Linked DNA regions of Phyllobacterium zundukense. The protein of the gene in region 2 binds, or shares a complex with, the protein of the main gene of each other region. Links are inferred from orthologs where the notes say so. Each region holds a gene or a part of one and is shown on either strand. Other genes may lie near its edges. The genes, in order: uvrA and mfd.

Region 1 (10,856 bases), 230 kb from region 2 along the record:
CTTTGCCTTCGTGGATGAAATAGACGAAAACATCGCGAGGCTGCTTTTCCGGATGCTGCTTCGGAGAGGCCAGTGGCAAGTCATCCGGTACATCACCTTTTGCCCACTGTTTGACACGATCTGCCCACTTGTCGAGCGCCTTGGCAGGATAGGCAGTTTCGATGGCATCATCACCCTTCTGCAGACGGGCATAGATGAAATCAGCGGTCACATCGGCAATTTCCGGGTATTCTAAATGTTCCGCATAAACCACTGCAACGCCCTTCTTGCGGGCCAGCGCCACAAAGTCAGGATCGATGAAGGAAGGATTTCGAACCTCCACGGCGTGGCGCAGGGGGAGGCCGGATTCGTTCTTCGGCAGGAGATCGAGAAAGGCGCCGAAATCATCCGCATCGAACTTTTTCGTCGGTGCAAATTGCCAGATCAGCGGTCCGAGCCGATCGCCCAGCTCGGCTATACCGGACTTGATGAAGCGCTGCATCGACTCGCCGGCTTCGGCTAGAACGCGGCGGTTGGTGACAAAACGATTGCCCTTGACCGAGAAAACGAAGCCGTTCGGCACCTGGCTCGCCCATTTGGCGAAAGTCTCGGGCTTCTGCGTACCGTAATAGGTGCTGTTGATCTCGATCGTCTGCAAATGCTGGCCTGCATATTCGAGTTCCTTGGCCTTGGAGAGGCCCTTTGGATAGAAGGTGCCGCGCCAGGGCTCGAAAATCCAGCCACCAATGCCCGCCCTTATGGTCCCGCTGGTCATCTCCGTCTCCTCCCTAGATCGATTATTCTGCCGCGGCTTGCGCCTTGTGTCCCGGGCGCCTGCGCAAAAGCTCCCTGAGGAACTGGCCGGTATAGGAGCGTTCGGCCTCGGCAATATCCTCCGGCCGGCCGACAGCCACGATCTCACCTCCGCCGTCGCCGCCATGCGGTCCAAGGTCGATGACCCAGTCGGCTGTCTTGATAACTTCGAGATTGTGCTCGATGACGACCACCGTATTGCCCTGATCGACAAGCTCATGCAACACGTCAAGCAGCTTCGCCACGTCGTGGAAGTGCAAGCCTGTTGTCGGCTCGTCGAGAATATAGAGCGTACGGCCGGTGGCCTTGCGCGACAATTCCTTGGCGAGCTTGATGCGCTGGGCCTCGCCGCCGGACAAGGTATTTGCCTGCTGGCCGACATGGATATAGCCGAGGCCGACCTTGGCCAGCGTCTGCAGCTTGTCACGCACGGCGGGTACTGCCGAGAAGAATTCCGCACCTTCTTCGACCGTCATGTCGAGGACGTCGGCGATCGACTTGCCCTTGAACAGCACCTCCAGCGTCTCGCGATTGTACCGCTTGCCGTGACAGACATCGCAGGTGACATAGACATCCGGCAGGAAGTGCATCTCGATCTTGATCACGCCGTCGCCCTGGCAGGCCTCGCAGCGCCCGCCCTTGACGTTGAACGAGAACCGGCCCGGCTGGTAGCCACGCGCTTTTGCTTCCGGAAGACCGGCAAACCAGTCGCGGATCGGGGTAAATGCACCCGTATAGGTTGCAGGATTGGAGCGCGGCGTGCGGCCGATCGGCGACTGATCGATATCGATGACCTTGTCGAGGAATTCCAGCCCGTCGATGCGGTCATGATCGGCCGGATGTTCGCGCGAACCCATGATGCGGCGTGAGGCAGCCTTGAACAGTGTCTCGATCAGGAATGTCGATTTGCCGCCGCCGGAAACGCCGGTAACGGCAGTGAACGTGCCGAGCGGAATTTCCGCCGAGACGTTCTTGAGATTGTTGCCGCGCGCGCCGACGATCTTGATGCGCTTCTTGTTGATCTTGCGCCGTTCGGAAGGCACCGCAACTTCGATCTCGCCGGACAGATACTTGCCGGTCAGGGATTTCGGGCTGGCCATGATGTCGGCAGGCGAGCCTTGCGCGATGATCTCGCCGCCATGGATTCCCGCAGCCGGGCCGATATCGACGACATAGTCGGCGGTGAGGATTGCATCCTCGTCGTGCTCGACGACTATGACGGTGTTGCCGAGATCGCGCAGATGGCGCAGTGTCTTCAACAATTGCTCGTTGTCGCGCTGATGCAGGCCGATGGACGGCTCATCGAGCACATAGAGCACGCCGGTCAGGCCGGAGCCGATCTGCGAAGCCAATCGGATACGCTGGCTTTCGCCACCGGACAGCGTGCCGGAATTGCGCGACAATGCCAGATAGTCGAGCCCGACATCATTAAGAAAGCGCAGGCGCTCGCGGATCTCCTTGAGAATGCGCTCGGCGATCTCCGTCTGCTTTTCATTGAATGTCTTGTCGATGTCGCGGAACCACGCATCCGCATGGCGAATGGATTTCTCGGTGACCTGACCGATATGCAGACCGCCGATCTTGACTGCGAGAGCCTCGGGCTTGAGCCGATAGCCGTTGCAAGCCGGGCAGGGCGTCCCCGACATGAAACGCTCGATTTCCTCGCGCGACCAGGCGGAGTCCGTTTCTTTCCAGCGGCGCTCCAGATTGGGAATGACGCCTTCGAACGGCTTGGTGGTGCGATAGGAACGCAGACCGTCATCATAGGCGAACTGAACCTCGCGGCTGCCCGTACCGTAGAGAATGGCTTTTTGGGCTTCCTCGCCCAGGTCGCGCCAACGATCGCCAAGTTTGAAACCATAGGCTGCACCCAGCGCGTCCAGTGTCTGGTAGTAGTAAGGCGAACTCGACTTCGACCACGGAGCGATGGCGCCGCCTTTAAGAGTAAGGCTTTCGTCGGGCACGATCATCGTCGGATCGATGGCCTTCTGTGTGCCTAGACCATCGCAGGTCGGGCATGCGCCGAAGGGATTGTTGAACGAGAAAAGACGCGGCTCGATCTCGGAAATGGTGAAACCCGAAACCGGGCAGGCAAACTTTTCCGAGAACATTACCCGCTCGTGCGTATCGTTCTTGGATTTGTTGGCGGATTCGCTGGCCGTTTCATCGGCTGGAAGCGGCTTGTCGGCAAATTCCGCAACGGCGATACCATCGGCAAGTTTCAGGCACGTCTCGAGACTGTCGGCAAGACGCGCGGACATATCGGGCCGCACGACGATACGGTCCACCACCACATCGATGTCGTGCTTGTATTTCTTGTCGAGCGCCGGGACATCGGCGATCTCGTAGAAAATGCCGTCAACCTTGACGCGCTGGAAGCCGCGCTTCTGCAGGTCGGCGAGTTCCTTGCGGTATTCGCCCTTCCGGCCGCGAACGATCGGCGCAAGAATGAAAAGACGCGTGCCTTCTTCGATTGCCAGCACACGATCGACCATCTGGCTGACCGTCTGGCTTTCGATCGGCAGGCCGGTCGCAGGCGAATATGGTATGCCGACGCGTGCATAAAGCAGGCGCAGATAGTCGTAGATTTCAGTGACCGTGCCGACAGTCGACCGGGGATTGCGGCTGGTTGTCTTCTGCTCAATGGAAATCGCTGGTGACAGGCCGTCGATCTGGTCGACGTCCGGCTTCTGCATCATCTCGAGAAACTGCCGGGCATAGGCGGACAGGCTCTCGACATAACGCCTCTGCCCCTCGGCATAGATGGTATCGAACGCGAGCGACGACTTGCCAGAGCCCGAAAGGCCGGTCATGACAATGAGCTTGTCGCGCGGCAGATCGAGATCGATGTTCTTCAAATTGTGTTCGCGGGCACCGCGAATGGAAATGTACTTCTGATCGCTCATGTCTGTTTGCCTTTGAGAGGGCGCGCTATTTGGAAGGAGTTATGGCCCTCACGGAGAGGCTTCCCTATATTTAGAAAGTCTTCTCTGGTTTACGAGGTCAAACCCTGTTGGAATCACCATAGCCATGTTGACATTGTTAGGGCAAGTGATAGAACAAAAAAAGAACAAACTGTGGATGCTCTCCTGACATGGTGCTGACAGGGTGTGAAAGCAGTCTTGTTCAAGCGTTGGCTGTAAAAAACCAGGTGCGTTGCGGTTGGCGGCTGCATTGGAAGTGCGACAAGTCTCCTGACAAATCTGGCAGGAGGGTTTTGGCGGCCACCCATGCGGACGTGACCGGGGACTGTATATTGTGGATAGCGGTAATCAGTTGCCCCGTCTTGAATGCGGCTTCTGTATGATGGCGCAAATTTTAATAGCAGAATTTATGGAGTTCAGATCATGGCAGGCAGTGTCAACAAGGTCATTTTGGTAGGAAATCTTGGCGCTGACCCGGAAGTCCGGCGGCTCGGTTCTGGTGATCCGGTCGTCAACCTTCGCATTGCGACGTCGGAAAGCTGGCGCGACAAGAACAGCGGCGAGCGCAAGGAAAAGACCGAATGGCACAGCGTCGTTATCTTCAACGACAATCTTGCCAAGGTTGCCGAGCAGTACCTTAAAAAGGGCATGAAGGTTTATCTGGAAGGTGCTCTGCAGACCCGCAAATGGCAGGACCAGACGGGTAACGACCGCTATTCGACAGAAGTCGTGCTGCAGAAGTTCCGTGGTGAATTGCAGATGCTCGATTCACGCGGTGAAAATGCTGGCGGTGGACGTTCGTTCGATAGTTCCGGCCGTGGCCAGGTATCGGACAATGAGGGGTCGGATTTCGGCCGTTCCAGTGCGTCGTCGAGCAGTTCATCGAGTGCTGGCGGCAATTTCTCGCGCGATCTCGACGACGAAATTCCGTTCTGAGCTGCGGATCCAATAGAACACCCAAATGAACGAAACAGCGCCCAGTCATGATCAGTGATCTGGGCGTTTATGCTGGGCTATTCGCCATAGCCTTCGTTGCGGCGACGGTCCTTCCGATGCAGTCGGAAGCGGCACTCGCCGGGCTTCTCCTCAGCAATTCCTATTCGCCGGCAGTGCTGATAGCGGTGGCCAGTATCGGTAACGTCCTTGGCTCGGTGGTCAACTGGCTGCTTGGCCGCGGAATTAACAGGTTTCGCGAGCGCAAATGGTTTCCCGCCAGCCACGCGCAACTCGATCGCGCCGCCTCCTGGTATCATCGCTACGGCAGGTGGACGCTTCTGTTGAGCTGGGCGCCGATCATCGGCGATCCGCTGACAGTGGTCGCCGGCGTACTGCGGGAACCCTTGCCGAGCTTTCTGGTCCTCGTGACAATCGCAAAGACCATGCGTTATCTGGTCGTCTTCATGCTGGCGCGGGGGTGGGAATTCATATGAATGGCAAAGAATGGCGTCAAGATTTCGCCATGTCCGGCGTGACGATGACCTCCTTAATCGCGACACTACGGAGTTCCCATGAACGGACCGAGCCCAGAAAACAAGCATCCCATGCAAGGATTCCCTCAGGTGTGTTTTATCAAAAACACGATCTCCAACCCCAACATTATCGTTGGCGACTATACCTATTACGATGATCCGGAAGATTCTGAGAATTTTGAACGAAACGTGCTTTATCACTTTCCGTTCATTGGCGATAAACTGGTCATTGGAAAGTTCTGTGCTTTGGCCAAGGGTGCACGCTTCATCATGAATGGTGCAAACCACAAGCTGTCAGGCATATCCACCTATCCCTTTCAGATCTTCGGCAATGGCTGGGAAAAAGTCATGCCGCAACCCGGCGAACTGCCATACAAGGGCGACACTATCATCGGCAATGACGTATGGATTGGCTATGAAGCGTTGATTATGCCGGGCGTCAGCATCGGCAACGGCGCCATTATTTCGTCGCGTTCGGTTGTCACCGCCGATGTCCCGCCTTATACGATCGTAGGCGGCAATCCGGCCAAGGCCTTGAAAAGCCGTATTGAACCGGATGCCGTCAATAAGCTTGAGGCGTTGGCCTGGTGGGATTGGCCCGTCGAAAAGATCAGCCGTAACCTGCAGCACATTGTATCCGCCGACGTTAACGCGCTTAGCTCCTGTACGTGACGACGGCTTCTATGGATGCATTTTCGCCCCTTTGGTAACCTTGTCGACGAGCTTTTTCTCGGCTCGCATGGCGATGCCGACGACCTTCGCATCGTCCGGCGCGAATTGCGCAAAGACAGCGCGGTTGGCCGCGTCGTGGCCGGTTGAAAACATCTCTTCGATATAGAGACACGTCTTGATATCGCGTTCGAGCGAACGGCGGTGAATGTTTGAAATTGTTGCCTGATCCGCCGCCAGAACAATCACAGGCTGGATGGAAAGCGGGTTGTAAGTGTTCCCGGCCCTGTCACGATAAGGCTCGCCGATTACGTCGGGCGATTGCGCAACAATGCCGCTTGTCAGAAACGCCGTCACATTCAATGCCTGCCATGGCGCCATGTCGTTTCGCAACACAATTGCAATTTTGGTATCGAACATCGATATAATTCTCCGTCAGTCATGGAAGAGTTGAGCTTATGCAAGACGTTTTAGGCGAAGAGGCCGCGCGTGGTCTTGGACGTTTGTGCAAACTTCCCGTGCAGGACGCCATTACATCTGCGCCGTCCAATCCGGGCCTCGAGCGCATTGAAGCGCGGTTTGCCGGGGATGCTTATGATTTGCACAGGCACGACACCTATGCGATCGGTGTGACACTGCACGGCGTGCAAACGTTCTGGTATCGCGGGGAGCGGCGCCACAGCATGCCCGGCAATATCATCGTAATCCATCCGGACGAGATGCATGATGGCGCCGCTGGCACCGATGATGGCTTGTGCTATCGCATGCTCTATCTGGAACCCGCGCTGGCATTGCAGTCGCTGGGCGATCGCCAAGGTGCGCTGCCATTCGTCAACGATCCTGTCATCGCCGATCCGGCGTTACATGCTGCCTTGGTAGCAGCTCTCCGCAATCTCGATGAGGAGTTGGATGAACTACTGGTCGACGATGTCGTTTCGCACCTGACCCTGGGCTTGACGCGGCATGCAAGACAGCATGCGAGGCCGCTGGGCACGCCGGCGATCCGGCAAACGCAATTGGCACGCGATTATCTCGAAGAGCACGCCTTGCGCCTTGTACGATCAGATGAGCTTGAAGCGGTAAGCGGTCTTGATCGCTACGCTTTATCCCGGCACTTCCGCACGCTCTATGCCACAAGCCCACATCGTTTTTTATTGATGCGGCGCCTGCAACGGGCCCGCGAGATGATCAAAACCGGCGAACCGCTGGCCGGGATCGCGGTGGAAACGGGATTCACCGACCAAAGCCATCTCAACCGGCAGTTCAAGAAAGCCTTTGGCATGACGCCCGGACGTTGGGCGGCGCTGGTCGGCGTCGAGCTCCGAGAGACCTCTCGATAACTCATCCCTGATCGGTATTTCATGCAATTGTCGCATGGCAATCGGTCTGTTAGACAGATCTCGGTCTGCGCATCGGAGCCTCATCATGACTGAAATCCAGACGCCATCCCACACCAAACACCGCCTCGTCGTCGTCGGCGGAGGTTTCGGCGGCCTGGAGGCTGTCTATAATCTCCGTAATGTCGATATCGACATTACAATCATCGATCAGCGTAACCACCATTTGTTCCAGCCGCTGCTGTACCAGGTCGCGACGTCGACATTGGCGACGTCTGAAATCGCCTGGCCAATCAGGCATCTCGTGCGGAAGTACAAGAACGTCAAGACCTTGCTCGGTACTGTTGACAATGTCGATACGGCTGCCCGGACTGTTTCAACCGCTGACGGCGAGACCATACCCTATGACACGCTGGTGCTGGCGACCGGCGCGCGCCATGCCTATTTCGGTCATGATGATTGGGAGCCCTATGCACCCGGTCTGAAGACGCTGGAAGACGCCACGATGATCCGCCGGCGCATTCTGACCGCGTTTGAAAAGGCCGAGCGCGAACCGGATCCTGCCAGGCGCATGGAATATCTGACCCTGGTGATCATAGGCGGTGGGCCCACAGGGGTCGAGGTCGCCGGAACGATCGCCGATCTCGCGCGCGATACGCTGAAGGGTGATTTCAGGGTGATAGACCCGGCAGAGGCGCGCGTGGTGCTGATCGAGGGTGGTCCGCGCGTGCTGCCTGCGTTCAGCGACGATATGTCGGCCTACGCCAAGCGAGCACTGGAAAAGCTGGGCGTGACTGTTCATCTCGGCCATCCGGTCACAGAATGTCATGCTGACGGCGTTGAATTCGGCGGCCAGTCGCTGCGCGCCAAGACAATCATCTGGGCTGCCGGCGTGCAGGCGTCTCCCGCTGCCAAATGGCTGAACGCGCCATCCGACCGAGCCGGACGCGTTGTCGTCAAACCCGACCTGACTGCACCGGACCGTCCCGAAATATTTGTGATCGGTGATACCGCAACCGTGCCGAATGGCGGCAAGGGCACTGTGCCGGGCATTGCCCCCGCGGCGAAACAGCAGGGTAAGCACATTGCCGAAACCATCAAGGCAAGGCTCGGCGGCGACCAGACGCCGCGGCCGTTTGTCTATCGCCATGCGGGTGATCTCGCGACGATCGGCAAGCGTGCGGCGGTTACCGATTTCGGCTGGATCAAACTGAAAGGCTATCTCGCCTGGTGGCTCTGGGGCCTGGCACATATCTATTTTCTCATCGGCGTACGCAATCGACTTGCCGTAGCGTTGAGCTGGCTATGGATTTCCGTCAGCGGTGTTCGCAGCGCACGATTGATCACGCAAAGGGATGCCGTTGATGAAATCGAAGCAGAGGCGCGCTGAATTGGTCGTCATGCGGTCGATCTGGTGGTTCGTCACAGCAGCGATGGCTCTCACATTGCCCGGTCTGACGCCGGCGCTGGCATCGGAACAGGCCTGCGGCAAAAGCGAACCGATTTATTCCACGAGAGAAATCGGTTCGGCACTTCTTGCCTGTTGGGTCCGGCCAACCGGCGCCGAAGATATGGGCGTGACGTTGCGCTTTGCATTGCGGCGCGATGGTACGGTTATCGCAATGCCGCGCGTTATTTTTAGAACGCCGGGCGGCGACCGCGTCGTCAAGGAGGCATTTGTATCGTCAGCACTTGAAACGGTGAACAAAGCCGTCCCGCTGGCGATTGCACCTGAACTTGGGGAAATCATCGCAGGCAAGCCTTTGACGGTCGTTTTTGGCGATGGCGTCGATGTCCGCATAAGCCCGGGCTATTAACCAACGATCAGCTGTTGACGAGGGTCCGGATACCGTCCGCCACGAACTGGACGGCGAGGGCGGCGAGAATTACGCCGAGTAGTCTGGTCAATATTGAACGGCCTGTTTCACCAAGAAAGCCGTCGATACGCTCGGCAAGGAAAAACACAGCATAGCAAGAGGCTATGCAGATCAGGATTATGCCGATCAAAGCCAGTCGCGATGTGGCACTCGAAAGCGTTCCTGCAAGAAGAATGGTTGCGGAAATCGCGCCCGGACCGGCGATCAACGGTATCGCCAAAGGAAAGGCGGCAATGTTGCGGATGTGATCCTTTGTAATCGCAACCTCTGCACTTTTCTCCTTGCGCTCGTTGCGCCGCTCAAAGATCATCTCGAAGGCTATCCAGAACAGAAGCAGACCACCCGCAATGCGGAAGGCGCCGAGGGTGATGCCGAACAGCGCAAGTATCTGCGCACCGGCAATCGCGAAGATGGTAAGAACGACGAACGCTGTGAGGCTGGACCGGAGCGCAACCTGACTGCGCTCTGCCCGGTTCATGCCTGTCGTCAGCGCCAGAAACAGCGGTGCGAGACCGGGCGGATCGATCGTAACCATGAGCGTCACAAAGGCATTGAGAATGGTGTCTGCGTACGCCACGATTTTGCTTTTCTTTTCTGGTTAAAGGTGCACCAACCCGGCCATTACGGCTGATTCAACCTACCGGATTCGCTATCCAACGTCGAGAAACATGCAATTCAACCCAGAAGTTTTTCACCGCATGAGAAACTCCATTTTATCACATGATTTTAAAGGGTTTTCAGCTGTGTATTAACGCGCCGTTTATTGGCTTTTGGCTGGAAAAGCCTCTATAAGATCAAAGATTGATTCTATCCGAAAGATGAGTGCCTCGTGTCTGATTTAACTCCACCTCCTGGCTCCGAAGACGATAAATCCGGACCGTCCTTCGGGATCGAGCCGATTTCCATCATCGAGGAAATGCAGCGCTCCTATCTCGACTATGCGATGAGCGTGATCGTTAGCCGTGCGCTGCCCGATGTGCGCGACGGCCTGAAGCCCGTGCATCGACGCATACTGCATGCGATGAACGAAATGGGGCTGTCGTGGAACCGGTCCTATCGCAAGTCGGCCGGTGTCGTCGGTGAAGTGATGGGTAAATACCATCCGCATGGTGACGCTTCGATCTACGACGCGCTCGTTCGTATGGCGCAGGACTGGTCGCTGCGTGACCCGTTGGTTGACGGGCAAGGCAATTTCGGTTCGATCGATGGCGATTCCCCCGCAGCGATGCGGTACACGGAGTGCCGCCTGGAAAAGGTCACGGAGTCGCTGCTCTCCGATATTGACAAGGAAACGGTCGATTTCCAAGACAATTATGACGGCCGCGAGCAAGAGCCGACCGTTCTGCCGGCGCGCTTTCCGAATCTTCTCGTCAATGGTTCTGGCGGCATTGCCGTCGGCATGGCGACGAACGTGCCTCCGCACAATCTGGCCGAGGTCATCAACGGCTGTATTGCGCTGATCGACAATCCGGCGATCGAACTGCCGGAAATGATGGAACACATTCCAGGTCCGGATTTTCCCACCGGCGGCCTGATCCTTGGCCGATCCGGTATTTACTCTGCTTATAGCACAGGCCGCGGCTCGATCCTGATGCGCGGCAAGGTTGCTGTCGAAAGCATGCGCGGTGACCGCGAGGCCATTATCATCACCGAGGTGCCTTATCAGGTAAACAAGGCGACGATGATCGAGAAGATGGCCGATCTGGTGCGTGAAAAGCGCATCGAAGGCATTTCTGACATCCGCGATGAATCCGATCGTGACGGCTATCGTGTTGTGGTCGAACTGAA
Region 2 (11,415 bases):
CCGAGGATATAAGGCCGCGGCGCGACCAGCCCTTTTATCATCTTTTTGCAGAAAACTCCGAAAGCGAATATGTCGCCTATGTATCGGAACAGAACCTTGTTGCCGATACGACCGGTGTGCCCCTGAGGCATCCGCAGATCGGGAACATGTTTGAAACGCCGGAAAACGGCGTCTATCGCGTGAAGAAACCTCACATGAACTAGTGCACCGACTCATGCGCAATAAAAAAGGACGCTCAAAGCGTCCTTTTTTGCTTTTCAGTGCCGGTTGATCAGTTGCCGGTTTTGGCCTTTTGCTGCTCAGCCTTCATCTTCTCCTCGAACTCTTTCTGACGCTTCTGAACTTCGTCCTGAAGTGTCTTCTGGCGCTGTTCGAGCTCGTTCTGCTGCAGGCCGGGACCGTCGTAAGCCTGAGTGAAGCCCGTGAGCGCAACGTTGATCGGATTGGGCTTGTTCTGGAAGTTGACGGAAGTCATCGTCAGCTGGTTGCCCTTCTTGAAGGCAGCAAGCAGGTCATCGGACAAGGCAACTTCTGAAATGCAACGATCCGGGAAGCAGATGGCGTAATCAACCTTCTGAGTCTTGCCGCCGTTGATCTGGAGGCCAACACCCGGCGCGATGAGACGGCCGGTCGGGACGGAAACCTGGAAGATCTTGCGATTGATCTTACCTTTGATCTCGATGAGATTGACAGCAGTCAGGAGCTGGCCGCTGTCGGCCGTCACGATATTCTGCGTATTGCAGATGTCATTGTCTTCCTGTTTCGAGCAAACCTTGAACCAACCCTGAGGCGCTCTTTGCTGTTGCTGGGCTGAGGCTGGTACGGCCGCGGCGGCAAGTAATGCAACGGCGCCTGCGAGAGATGCGGTTGCAGCGAAAGTCTTTCGGGTGGACATGGTCAACTGGTTCCTTTCAGCGCACTTATCCGAAGTGTGGCTTGATCACTTGTATTTGCTTGTCTGGCTTTGGTCACTAAATGCGGCAACAGAGTGACCCTAGCGCCAGATGCAATTATCGAACGCCGTGTTACACTGCATGCCGATGCAAATCCAGACTACTTTTGGCTGGTCTTTGAATTCAGATGGCACATAGCACGTCTTCCGCCGCAGAATCGTCTTCAAATGATAGTCTTTGGCACGAATCAGGGTAAATCGCGTCCCTAAAGGCGCAAGGTTGAGACGATGTTGAAGAGAAGTTTGCAGATTCTGGCGCTTTTGATCGCAGCATGTTCGGCAACGGGCGCTTCTTTTGCAGAACCGACCTATGGAATCGCCATGCACGGCGAGCCTGCCCTGCCCGCAAACTACAAGAATTTCCCCTATGTCAATCGGGTTGCACCAAAGGAAGGCTCCATAACCTATGGTGTCGTCGGCACATTCGACAGCCTCAATCCGTTCCTGATCAAGAGCATGCGGACGACCGCACGCGGCATGTTCGGCGATTCCGAATTTGGCAATCTGGTCTACGAGTCGCTGATGCAGCGAAGCGCCGACGAACCATTCACCATGTATGGTTTGCTCGCCGAAAAGGTTGAAACCAATGACGAGCGAACCTGGGTCGAATTCACGCTCAATCCGAAGGCGAAATGGTCCGACGGGCAGCCGGTAACGCCCGATGATGTAATCTTCACGTTCGATGTTCTTACCAAAAAGGGACGACCGCCTTTTAGCAGCCGCATGAAACTGATCTCAAAAATCGAAAAGGTCGGCGAACGCGGCGTAAGGTTCACATTCAACGAGCAGGCGAACAGGGAGTTTCCGCTGGTCCTGGCACTTATGCCGGTTCTTCCAAAACATGCGATCGACATCGACAAATTCGACGCTTCGCCCTTGGCTATCCCGGTTGGCAGCGGACCCTACATCGTTTCGAAGGTTCAGCCAGGCCAGCGTATCGTTTTCAAGCGAAACCCCGACTACTGGGCCGCCGACCTGCCGAGCAGGGTCGGTTTCAACAATTTTGAAACGGTAACTGTCGAGTATTTCCGTAACGATCAGGCGCAGTTCGAAGCATTCAAGAAAGGCGTATTCGACGTCTTCATGGAAGGCGATCCCAACAAATGGGCGACGTCCTATGATTTTCCGGCGGTGAAAGATGGCAGGGTTATCAGGGACACGTTCCGGTCCAGATCACCGGCAAATATGTTCGGCTTTGTCTTCAATACGCGGCGCCCCTTGTTTCAAGACAAGGCGGTGCGGGAAGCGCTCGCACTCATGTTCGATTTCGAGTGGACCAACCGCAACCTCTACGCCGGCCGCTACCAGCGACTGGGTAGCTACTGGCAGGGCTCGGAGTTGTCGGCCCTTGGCAGATCCGCAGATGCGACCGAACGCGCGCTACTTGCGCCATATCCGGATGCGGTGCTGCCGGAAGTGATGGATGGCACCTACGAGCCCGCCAAAACGGATGGAACAGGGCGCGATCGCAAGGAAATGAAGCGCGCTTATGACATTCTCGTCAGCCGGGGCTACAAGATCGAGAACGAACAGATGCTCGATCCGCATGGTACGCCGCTCACATTCGAAATTCTGACGCGCTCGGTTGGCGAAGAGCGTCTCGGGCTTGCCTACAAACGTACGCTCGAGCGCCTGGGCATCGGTGCGACCATCCGTACAGTCGACGACGCACAGTATCAAAAACGCCTCCAGACGTTCGACTACGACGTTATCCTCGGCGCCTATTCAAACTCGCTTTCGCCAGGGTATGAGCAATTCAACCGCTGGGGCAGCCAGTCGAAGGAAGTTGAAGGCAGCTTCAATTATGCGGGGGTAGCCGATCCCGTCATCGACGCGCTACTGGACAAAATGCTGGCCGCCCGCGGTGACGAGGAATTTACCAGCATTGTGCGTGCCCTCGACAGAGTCCTGATCTCCGGCCATTATATGGTCCCGATCTACTACCAGCCCGAGCAATGGGTTGCCCGCTGGGCGCATCTGCAACATCCGGACAAGACGTCCATGGTCGGCAACCAACTGTCCACGTGGTGGTCCGATAAACGATAGGAATAGCCATGACCGATAAGAAGTTCACGATCGACGTGGTGTCGGATGTCGTTTGTCCCTGGTGTTTTCTCGGACGGAAGCGCTTGGAAAGCGCGCTCGCCCTTAATCCCGACCTCGACGTCATTGTCAATTGGCGACCATTTCAACTCGACCCGACGATCCCGCCGCAGGGAAAAGATCGCAATCGCTACATGCAGGAAAAGTTCGGAAGTTCCGACAAGATCTTCGAGATTCATCAGCAATTGACCGAGCTTGGCAAGGAAGCTGGCATCGAGTTTGACTTCGAGGCCATCGAAGTTAGCCCTAATACGTTGGACGCGCATCGCCTGATCCGCTGGGCATCGCAGGCTACGCCCAACGTTCAGGACAAGATGGTCGGCATCCTTTTCTCCTATTATTTCGAACAGGGAAAGAACATCGGTGATCACCAGATATTGCTGGAGGCCGCGCAAGAGGCCGGCATGGATGTCGCCATCGTTGCAAGCCTGTTGCCAACCGACGCCGATACTCTCGGTGTGCGGCAGGAAATCGACACCGCCAATCAGATCGGGGTGCGCGGCGTTCCCTGCTTCATCCTCGACCAGAAATACGCCGTTATGGGTGCGCAGTCTGCAGAGGCTCTGGCGGACGCCATCCGCCAGGCCGCCGATGGCTTTGAGCCGCGTCCGGTCTGACTATGCGGCCTCGGCGAGTTTCGCCAGCTGCGTCATGACGACCGCTGCACCGTTCAACCGTTTCTCCGCCGTAGGCCAGTCGCGCACAAACACTATGCTCTGATCGGGCCGGATCTTCGCCATCGAACCCTGCTCGCCGATCATTTGTACCAGTGCAGCTGGATTATTGAACGTCTTGTTGCGGAACTGGATGACAACGCCCTTTGGTCCCGCATCGAGCTTGTCCACATTGGCACGCCGGCATAACGCTTTGATGTAAACGATCTTCAAGAGGTGCTGAACTTCTTCCGGCAGCGGTCCAAAGCGATCGATCATTTCAGCGCCAAAGCCGTCGATGTCCTGCAGCTCCTCCAGATCGGCCAGACGGCGATATAGGCCGAGACGCAATTGCAGGTCCGGCACATAGGTTTCAGGGATCATGACGGCGGTGCCGATCGCAATCTGCGGCGACCAATGGCCGTCCTCGACTTCGCCGGTACCCCTGATCTCCGCAACCGCTTCTTCCAGCATCTGTTGGTAGAGTTCGAAACCGACCTCGCGAATATGCCCCGACTGTTCCTCCCCGAGCAGATTGCCTGCACCACGGATATCCATGTCATGGCTCGCCAGCTGGAAACCGGCACCTAGCGTGTCCAGTGATTGCAAAACCTTGAGCCTGCGTTCTGCCGTCTGCGTCAGCAGCTTGTTGGCTGGTAGCGTGAATAGCGCATAGGCACGCTGCTTCGATCGCCCGACGCGCCCGCGCAGCTGATACAACTGCGATAGGCCGAACATATCGGCACGATGGATGATCAGCGTATTTGCTGTCGGGATATCGAGCCCGGATTCAACGATCGTCGTCGACAACAGCACGTCGTACTGCCCGTCGTAGAAAGCATTCATGATGTCGTCGAGCTCACCCGGCGCCATCTGGCCATGGGCAATCGCAACTTTCAGTTCCGGCACCTGAGTATCAAGGAATTCCTTGATGTCGCTCAAATCGGAGATGCGCGGACAGACATAGAAACTCTGCCCGCCGCGATAGCGCTCGCGCAGCAGCGTTTCGCGGATGACAAGCGCGTCAAACGGCGAGACGAAGGTTCGCACAGCCATGCGATCCACAGGTGGCGTGGTAATCAAGGAAAGCTCGCGAACACCCGTCAAGGCGAGTTGCAGCGTGCGCGGTATCGGCGTTGCGGACAGGGTCAGCACATGCACGTCCGATTTAAGTTCTTTCAGCCGTTCCTTGTGTTTGACGCCGAAATGCTGCTCTTCGTCGATGATCAAAAGGCCGAGATTCTTGAACTTGATGCCGTTTCCGAGCAGCGCATGCGTGCCGACGGCAATATCAACCTGCCCCTCGGCAATGCCCTTCTTGTTTTCAGCCAGTTCCTTCGAACCCACGAGCCGCGATGCTTGCGCCACATTGACAGGCAGGCCCTGAAAACGCTGGGTGAAGGTCTTGAAGTGCTGGCGCGACAACAGCGTCGTCGGCACCACGACGGCAACCTGGACGCCATTCAGCGCCGCAACGAATGCGGCGCGGAGTGCAACTTCAGTCTTGCCAAAGCCGACATCGCCGCAAATCAGGCGGTCCATGGGCTTGCCGAGCGAAAGATCGTCGATAACCGCGTCGATGGCGCGATCCTGATCTTCGGTCTCGTCATAGGGGAACCGCGCCGCGAATTCGCCATAGAGGCCGTCTGGTGGCAACAGGATCGGTGCACCACGCATCTGCCGTTCCGCCGCAATGCGAATGAGATGGCCGGCAATGTCGAGCAGGCGTTTCTTCAGCTTTGCCTTGCGGGCTTGCCAGGCCCCGCCGCCGAGCTTGTCCAACACGGCAGTCGAAGTTTCCGAGCCAAACCGTGACAAAAGCTCGATATTTTCTACCGGGAGGAACAGCCGGTCATCGCCCGCATAGTGCAATTCAAGACAATCATGCGGTGCCCCGGCAGCTGTGATTGTTCTCAGGCCGATGAACCGGCCGATCCCATGATCCACATGCACGACGATGTCGCCGGCGTTCAGCGCAGCAACCTCGCTGATGAAATCCCGGTCGCGTTTGCGGCGCTTGGAGTGACGGATCAGCCGGTCGCCGAGGATGTCCTGCTCTGCAACAACGACCAGTTCTCCAGCATCGAAGCCGGTTTCAAGCGAGAGGATGCCCGCAGTAATTTTGTCGCGAGCAAGCGCCTTGACCGTTCTCAGATCATCGACAAGCTCGATCTTTTCGAGACCGTGTTCGTTCAGAACCTGCACCAGCCGGTCGCGTGTGCCTTCGCTCCATGCAGCAAGCAGCACCTTCTTGCCTGCAGCGCGCTCATCGGCAATGTGTTTTACAACGCTATCGAAGACATTGGTGTCCTTGGCGGTCCTCTCCTCGACGAATGTGCGCCCCCGATGCGCACCGGCGTGGATAACCGACCGACCTGTGACGAATGGCGCGTCGAACGGCGTGAAATCGATGCGCATGCCTGAGTTAACTGCCGACGCCTCAACCTGCTCAGGTGTCAGATACAGCGAACCCGGCTCGACCGGCTTGTAAGGGATGGTATCGCCTGGCTCCTTGCCATCGGATTGCCGTCTGCGCGCCTCGTAGTGATCCAGCACCATCTTGTGGCGTTCAGCCATGGATTCGTGCGCGAGGTGATCGAAGACCACGGGCATTTGCCCCGCATGGTCGAAAACGGTCTCGAGTTTGTCATAGAATAGTGGCAACCAATGTTCCATGCCGGCAAAGCGGCGCCCCTCCGAGATGGACTGATAAAGCGCGTCATCGCGCGATGGTGCCCCGAACGTCTGCACATATTGCGAGCGGAAATGGCTGATGAGCTCGGGCGAAAGCGTAATTTCGCTCATCGGCTGCATCGAGAATTCTTTCTTTTGGCTCGACGTTCGCTGCGACGCTGGATCAAACGTCCGGATCGTTTCCAGGGTGTCGCCAAAGAAATCCAGGCGCAGCGGCTCCTCGGCACCCGGAGCAAAGAGATCGAGAATACCGCCACGCACGGCATATTCGCCGATATCACGCACAGTTGGAACGCGCTCAAAGCCGTTGTTTTCAAGGCGTTGCACCAGTGCATTCATGTCAATTCTATTGCCGGGCTTTGCCATGAAAAGCTGCTCTGCGAGGACTTTGCGCGGCGGCAATTTTTGCAGAACGGCATTGGCCGTCGCCAGAATGACGCCCGGGTGCTTATGTTCGCGCAAGGCTGCAAGACCAGCAAGTGCCGCTAGGCGGCGCGCGGAAGTATCCGCTCCTGGCGAGACGCGATCATAGGGAAGACAGTCCCACGCAGGCAATTGCAGTACGGGCAAATCCGGCTGGACGAAGTTCAGCACCTGTTCGATATCAGCAACGCGATTGCCATCACGCGCGATGAACAGCACCGGACCGCCTGCCCCGGCTTCAGCGACCACTTTTGCCAAAGCAAAAGCTTCATAGCCATCGACAACACCGTCGATGACCACGTGTCCATTGACGTCAGATTTCAGTCCGAGTTTGGTAAAGGCAGTCATTTCGATTTCAGAATTTCATTCTCTGGCGGGATGCGACGACCCTGTGGAAGATCGGCGTATCGAATTCGGCGGGAACGGCAGCCTCCCCGGTGAACCATTTCAACAGGTCCCGATCGAGCGCTTCCATCAGTGCTTCATATTGGTCAAGTTCATCATTGGACAAGGTGTCTATATGGGCGTCGGCAAACTGCCCAAGGATCAGATCCATTTCACGCATACCGCGATGCCAGGAGCGAAACAGGATTTTTCGCTGTCTCGGCTGCAGATCGGCGGTGGTGCGACTGCTTCCAGTCATGAACTAGCTCCGTTATGGCAATGAATGTATTGGGCGTGGTTGGTGCGGCTGGGTATAGCGTGCCTTGTTGCATCTGTCAGCCTTGCAACGCACATCGAACGCGTTAAACCTTATGCATGCGTCCGTCATTGCTTGACCCCCTCTTCGCCTCCGTTCGTTCACTTTCCGGCATAGGCCCGAAAGTGTCGGGCCTGCTCGGCACATTGCTCGGCACGCAGCCGCCGGGCGCCGAGCCGCGCGTCGGCAACCTGGTCTACCTGCCGCCGCACAGCGTGATTGACCGGCGCAATCGGCCGGGAATTGCCTTCGCCCCGGAAGGCGCGATCGTTACGCTCGAGGTGCGCGTCGACCGCCACCAGCCGTCACCCAGCGGTCGCAGCAACGTCCCATATCGTGTCTTCGCTCATGATGATACCGGGGAAATCGGCCTCACCTTCTTTCACGCAAAACAAGCTTGGCTTGAGAAAGTCATGCCGATTGGCGAAACGGTCATCGTGTCCGGCACCATGGAGTGGTTCAACGGGCGTCCGACGATGGTTCATCCGGATCATATTGCCAGTATCGGAGATGCTTCGTCGCTGCCACTGGTTGAGCCTGTTTATCCGCTGACCGCAGGCCTGTCTCCAAAAGTGCTGGCACGCGGTATTCAGGAAGCGCTGGCCAAAGCACCGGATATGCCGGAATGGATCGATCCGCCAGTGCTCGAAACATATCGCCTGCCATCGCATCGCGAAGCACTTCAGATCCTGCACAATCCGCAAGATCCGAGCGACATCGCACTCGATCATCCCGCCAGACAGCGGCTCGCCTATGATGAATTTCTCGCCGGTCAGCTGGCGTTGGCGCTGGTGCGCTTGAAAACACGGCGCCTTTCCGGCCGCAAGCTGGAGGGCGACGGCCATCTCATGGCGAAAATCATCGCGGCCCTGCCCTATTCGCTGACGAATAGCCAGAACCAGACGATCAAGGAAATCATCGCCGATTTGCGCGAGCCAGACCGGATGCTACGCCTGCTGCAAGGCGATGTCGGCTCCGGCAAGACCGTCGTCGGTCTACTGGCCATGGCGCATGCTGCGGAGGCTGGCGGTCAATCGGCCCTGATGGTGCCGACAGAAGTGCTCGCGCGCCAGCATTTCGCTACAATCGCGCCTCTGGCCCAGAAGGCAGGGTTGCGCACGGCGTTGCTCACCGGACGCGAAAAAGGCCGCGAGCGTGAAGATATCCTCGAGGGCCTGCGGACTGGCGCCATCCATATCATTGTCGGCACACACGCGCTCTTTCAGGAGAAGGTCAGCTATCACGATCTGGTGCTGGTTATTGTCGATGAGCAGCATCGTTTCGGCGTACATCAACGTCTGCTTTTGACCTCCAAAGGCACGGCGCCCGACATGCTGGTCATGACCGCCACACCCATTCCGCGCACGCTGGTATTGACTGCGTTCGGTGATATGGACGTTTCGAAACTGACGGAAAAACCCGCTGGCCGCCGGCCGATCACCACCGCGATCCTGCCGATGGAACGCTTGAGCGAGCTCGTTGATCGCATGCGTACTGCAATCGCCGATGGGCAAAAAATCTACTGGATTTGTCCATTGGTCGAGGAGTCCGAACTGGTCGACCTGGTTTCGGCCGAAGAACGTTTCGAATCGCTGAAACCTCTGCTCGGCGACAGGATCGGGCTCGTCCATGGCCGCATGAATGGACCTGAGAAAGATGCCGCCATGCTGGCGTTTAAGAACGGCGAGACTCGATTGCTTGTGGCAACCACAGTCATTGAAGTTGGCGTCGACGTTCCGGATGCAACAATCATCGTCATCGAACACGCCGAGCGCTTTGGTCTTGCGCAATTGCACCAGTTGCGCGGGCGTGTCGGGCGTGGGGACAAACCCTCGACCTGTCTTCTGATCTACAAGGGGCCACTTGGCGAAGTCGCACAGGCGCGACTGAAAATCATGCGGGAAACCGAGGATGGTTTCAGGATCGCCGAAGAGGACCTGAAGTTGCGGGGCGAAGGCGAGTTGCTTGGCACTCGACAATCCGGAACGCCTGGTTTCCGGCTCGCCAGCATCGAGGCGCATCAAGAGTTTCTGGAAATCGCCCGCAAGGATGCCCGGTATATTCTGACGCGGGATCCCGAATTGCAGAGCACGCGCGGCGAAGCATTGCGCATCCTGCTCTATCTGTTTGAGCGGGACGAAGCTGTGCGATTGCTTCGCGCAGGCTGATTACTCCACAGTTACAGACTTTGCCAGATTGCGCGGCTGATCGACGTCCGTGCCCATGAAAACTGCTGTGTGATAAGCCAGCATCTGGATCGGCAGAGTATACACGATCGGCATAATGATCTCCGGCATCTCCGGCAGAAGGATCGTATGCCACGTCTTCAATGTGCTGGCGGCGGCGCCTTTCTCATCGGTGATGAGGATGATCTTGCCACCACGCGCCGCCGCTTCCTGCATATTCGAGATGGTCTTTTCGAACCAGCGGTCATGCGGAGCAATCACAATGACCGGCATGGATTCATCGATCAATGCAATTGGTCCATGCTTCAACTCGCCGGCCGCATAACCCTCGGCGTGAATATAGGAAATTTCCTTGAGTTTGAGCGCGCCCTCGAGCGCGAGCGGATAACTCGTGCCGCGCCCCAAATAAAGCACGTGTTTGACCTGGCTGAGTTCTCGGCTGATAGCCTCGATCTGACCTTCGAGCTTCAACGCCTGCGTTGCATAGCGTGGAATTTCGGATAGTTCGCGCACAAGCCGGCGCTCTTCTTCGTCGCTGATCGTTCCGCGCATTTTGCCGGCCGCTACAGCCAGCGATGCCAGAACCGATAATTGGCAGGTGAAAGCCTTGGTCGAGGCAACGCCGACTTCCGGACCTGCGAGGGTTGGAAATACGGTGTTGGATCTCGCGCGCCATCGTTGATTCCTTGACGTTGACGATAGTTCCGATGTTGAGACCCTGCTGCTTGCAATAGCGCAAGGAAGCCAGCGTATCCGCGGTTTCACCTGACTGCGAGACGAAGAGCGCAAGGCTGTTTTTGGAAAGCGGCATTTCGCGATAGCGAAATTCGGACGCCACGTCGATATCGACCGGCAGCCGTGCAATGTGCTCGAACCAGTACTTTCCGACCAGCCCGGCATAATAGGCCGTGCCGCAGGCGGAAGCGGCGATGCGGTCCACCTTGGCGAAATCGACCGGCGCTGCGCCGGCGCGGATCATTCCCTTGGAAAAATCGAGATAGTTTGCCAGCGTGTGCGAGATGACTTCCGGCTGTTCATGGATTTCCTTCTCCATGAAGTGCCGGTGGTTGCCCTTGCTCACCAGAAACGCGGTGCCCGCCGATTTCTGCACGGGCCGGTCTACGATTTCGCCGCTTTCATCATAGATGATGACGCCACTACGGGTGAGCACCGCCCAATCGCCATCTTCGAGATATGACAAATGATCGGTGAACGGAGCAAGAGCGATCGCGTCGGAACCCAGATACATCTCGCCTTCGCCATAGCCGACAGCGAGAGGCGGACCATTGCGGGCGGCGATCAACAGATTGTCTTCGCCCTTGAACATGATCGCGATGGCAAAAGCACCGCGCAATTGCGGCAGCGTCTGGCGAACCGCCTCGACCGGCGCAAGGCCGCGATCGAGAGCGCGTGTGACCAGATGCGCGACGGTCTCCGTATCGGTCTCCGTCTCGAAGACATATCCATCCTTTTCAAGCATTGCGCGCAGTTCGGCAAAATTCTCGATGATGCCATTGTGTATCACCGCAAGCCGCGGCGTCGTATGCGGGTGTGCATTGCGGACCGTCGGCGCGCCGTGGGTCGCCCAACGTGTGTGGCCGAGACCGATGGTGCCGCCGAGTGGATTTTCCTTCAGCAGCTTGTCGAGATTGCCAAGTTTGCCCTCGGCCCGGCGGCGATCGAGCACGCCGAAATCGAGGGTCG

The links.
Region 1: the proteins of mfd (region 2) and uvrA are in contact, whole or in part, in a crystal structure (PDB 4DFC), measured with the Escherichia coli proteins. The link is inferred for Phyllobacterium zundukense from one-to-one orthologs.

The regions. Positions count from the first base shown.
Region 1 is NZ_CP104973.1:3,197,102-3,207,957, reverse strand. Bases 577-4,024 are described here. They hold uvrA (excinuclease ABC subunit UvrA), read right to left. Parts: upstream 3,699-4,024; coding sequence 777-3,698; downstream 577-776. Other genes in these bases: N8E88_RS28035 (DUF72 domain-containing protein), read right to left, coding at 577-754. Also shown: more of N8E88_RS28035, read right to left, coding at 1-576; N8E88_RS28025 (single-stranded DNA-binding protein), read left to right, coding at 4,140-4,652; N8E88_RS28020 (YqaA family protein), read left to right, coding at 4,703-5,146; N8E88_RS28015 (Vat family streptogramin A O-acetyltransferase), read left to right, coding at 5,225-5,857; N8E88_RS28010 (PTH2-like family protein), read right to left, coding at 5,867-6,274; N8E88_RS28005 (AraC family transcriptional regulator), read left to right, coding at 6,313-7,194; N8E88_RS28000 (NAD(P)/FAD-dependent oxidoreductase), read left to right, coding at 7,280-8,581; N8E88_RS27995 (UCP034077 family protein), read left to right, coding at 8,556-9,008; N8E88_RS27990 (MarC family protein), read right to left, coding at 9,016-9,603; gyrA (DNA gyrase subunit A), read left to right, coding at 9,985-10,856. UniProt on the Escherichia coli protein: The UvrABC repair system catalyzes the recognition and processing of DNA lesions. UvrA is an ATPase and a DNA-binding protein. A damage recognition complex composed of 2 UvrA and 2 UvrB subunits scans DNA for abnormalities.
Region 2 is NZ_CP104973.1:2,972,030-2,983,444, reverse strand. What follows is about bases 3,473-7,479. They hold mfd (transcription-repair coupling factor), read right to left. Parts: upstream 7,174-7,479; coding sequence 3,673-7,173; downstream 3,473-3,672. Other genes in these bases: N8E88_RS26940 (FAD assembly factor SdhE), read right to left, coding at 7,181-7,468; N8E88_RS26950 (DsbA family oxidoreductase), read left to right, coding at 3,473-3,672. Outside these bases: heat shock protein HspQ, read left to right, coding at 1-203; N8E88_RS26960 (invasion associated locus B family protein), read right to left, coding at 272-895; N8E88_RS26955 (extracellular solute-binding protein), read left to right, coding at 1,181-2,998; more of N8E88_RS26950, read left to right, coding at 3,007-3,472; ATP-dependent DNA helicase RecG, read left to right, coding at 7,585-9,693. UniProt on the Escherichia coli protein: Couples transcription and DNA repair by recognizing RNA polymerase (RNAP) stalled at DNA lesions. Mediates ATP-dependent release of RNAP and its truncated transcript from the DNA, and recruitment of nucleotide excision repair machinery to the damaged site.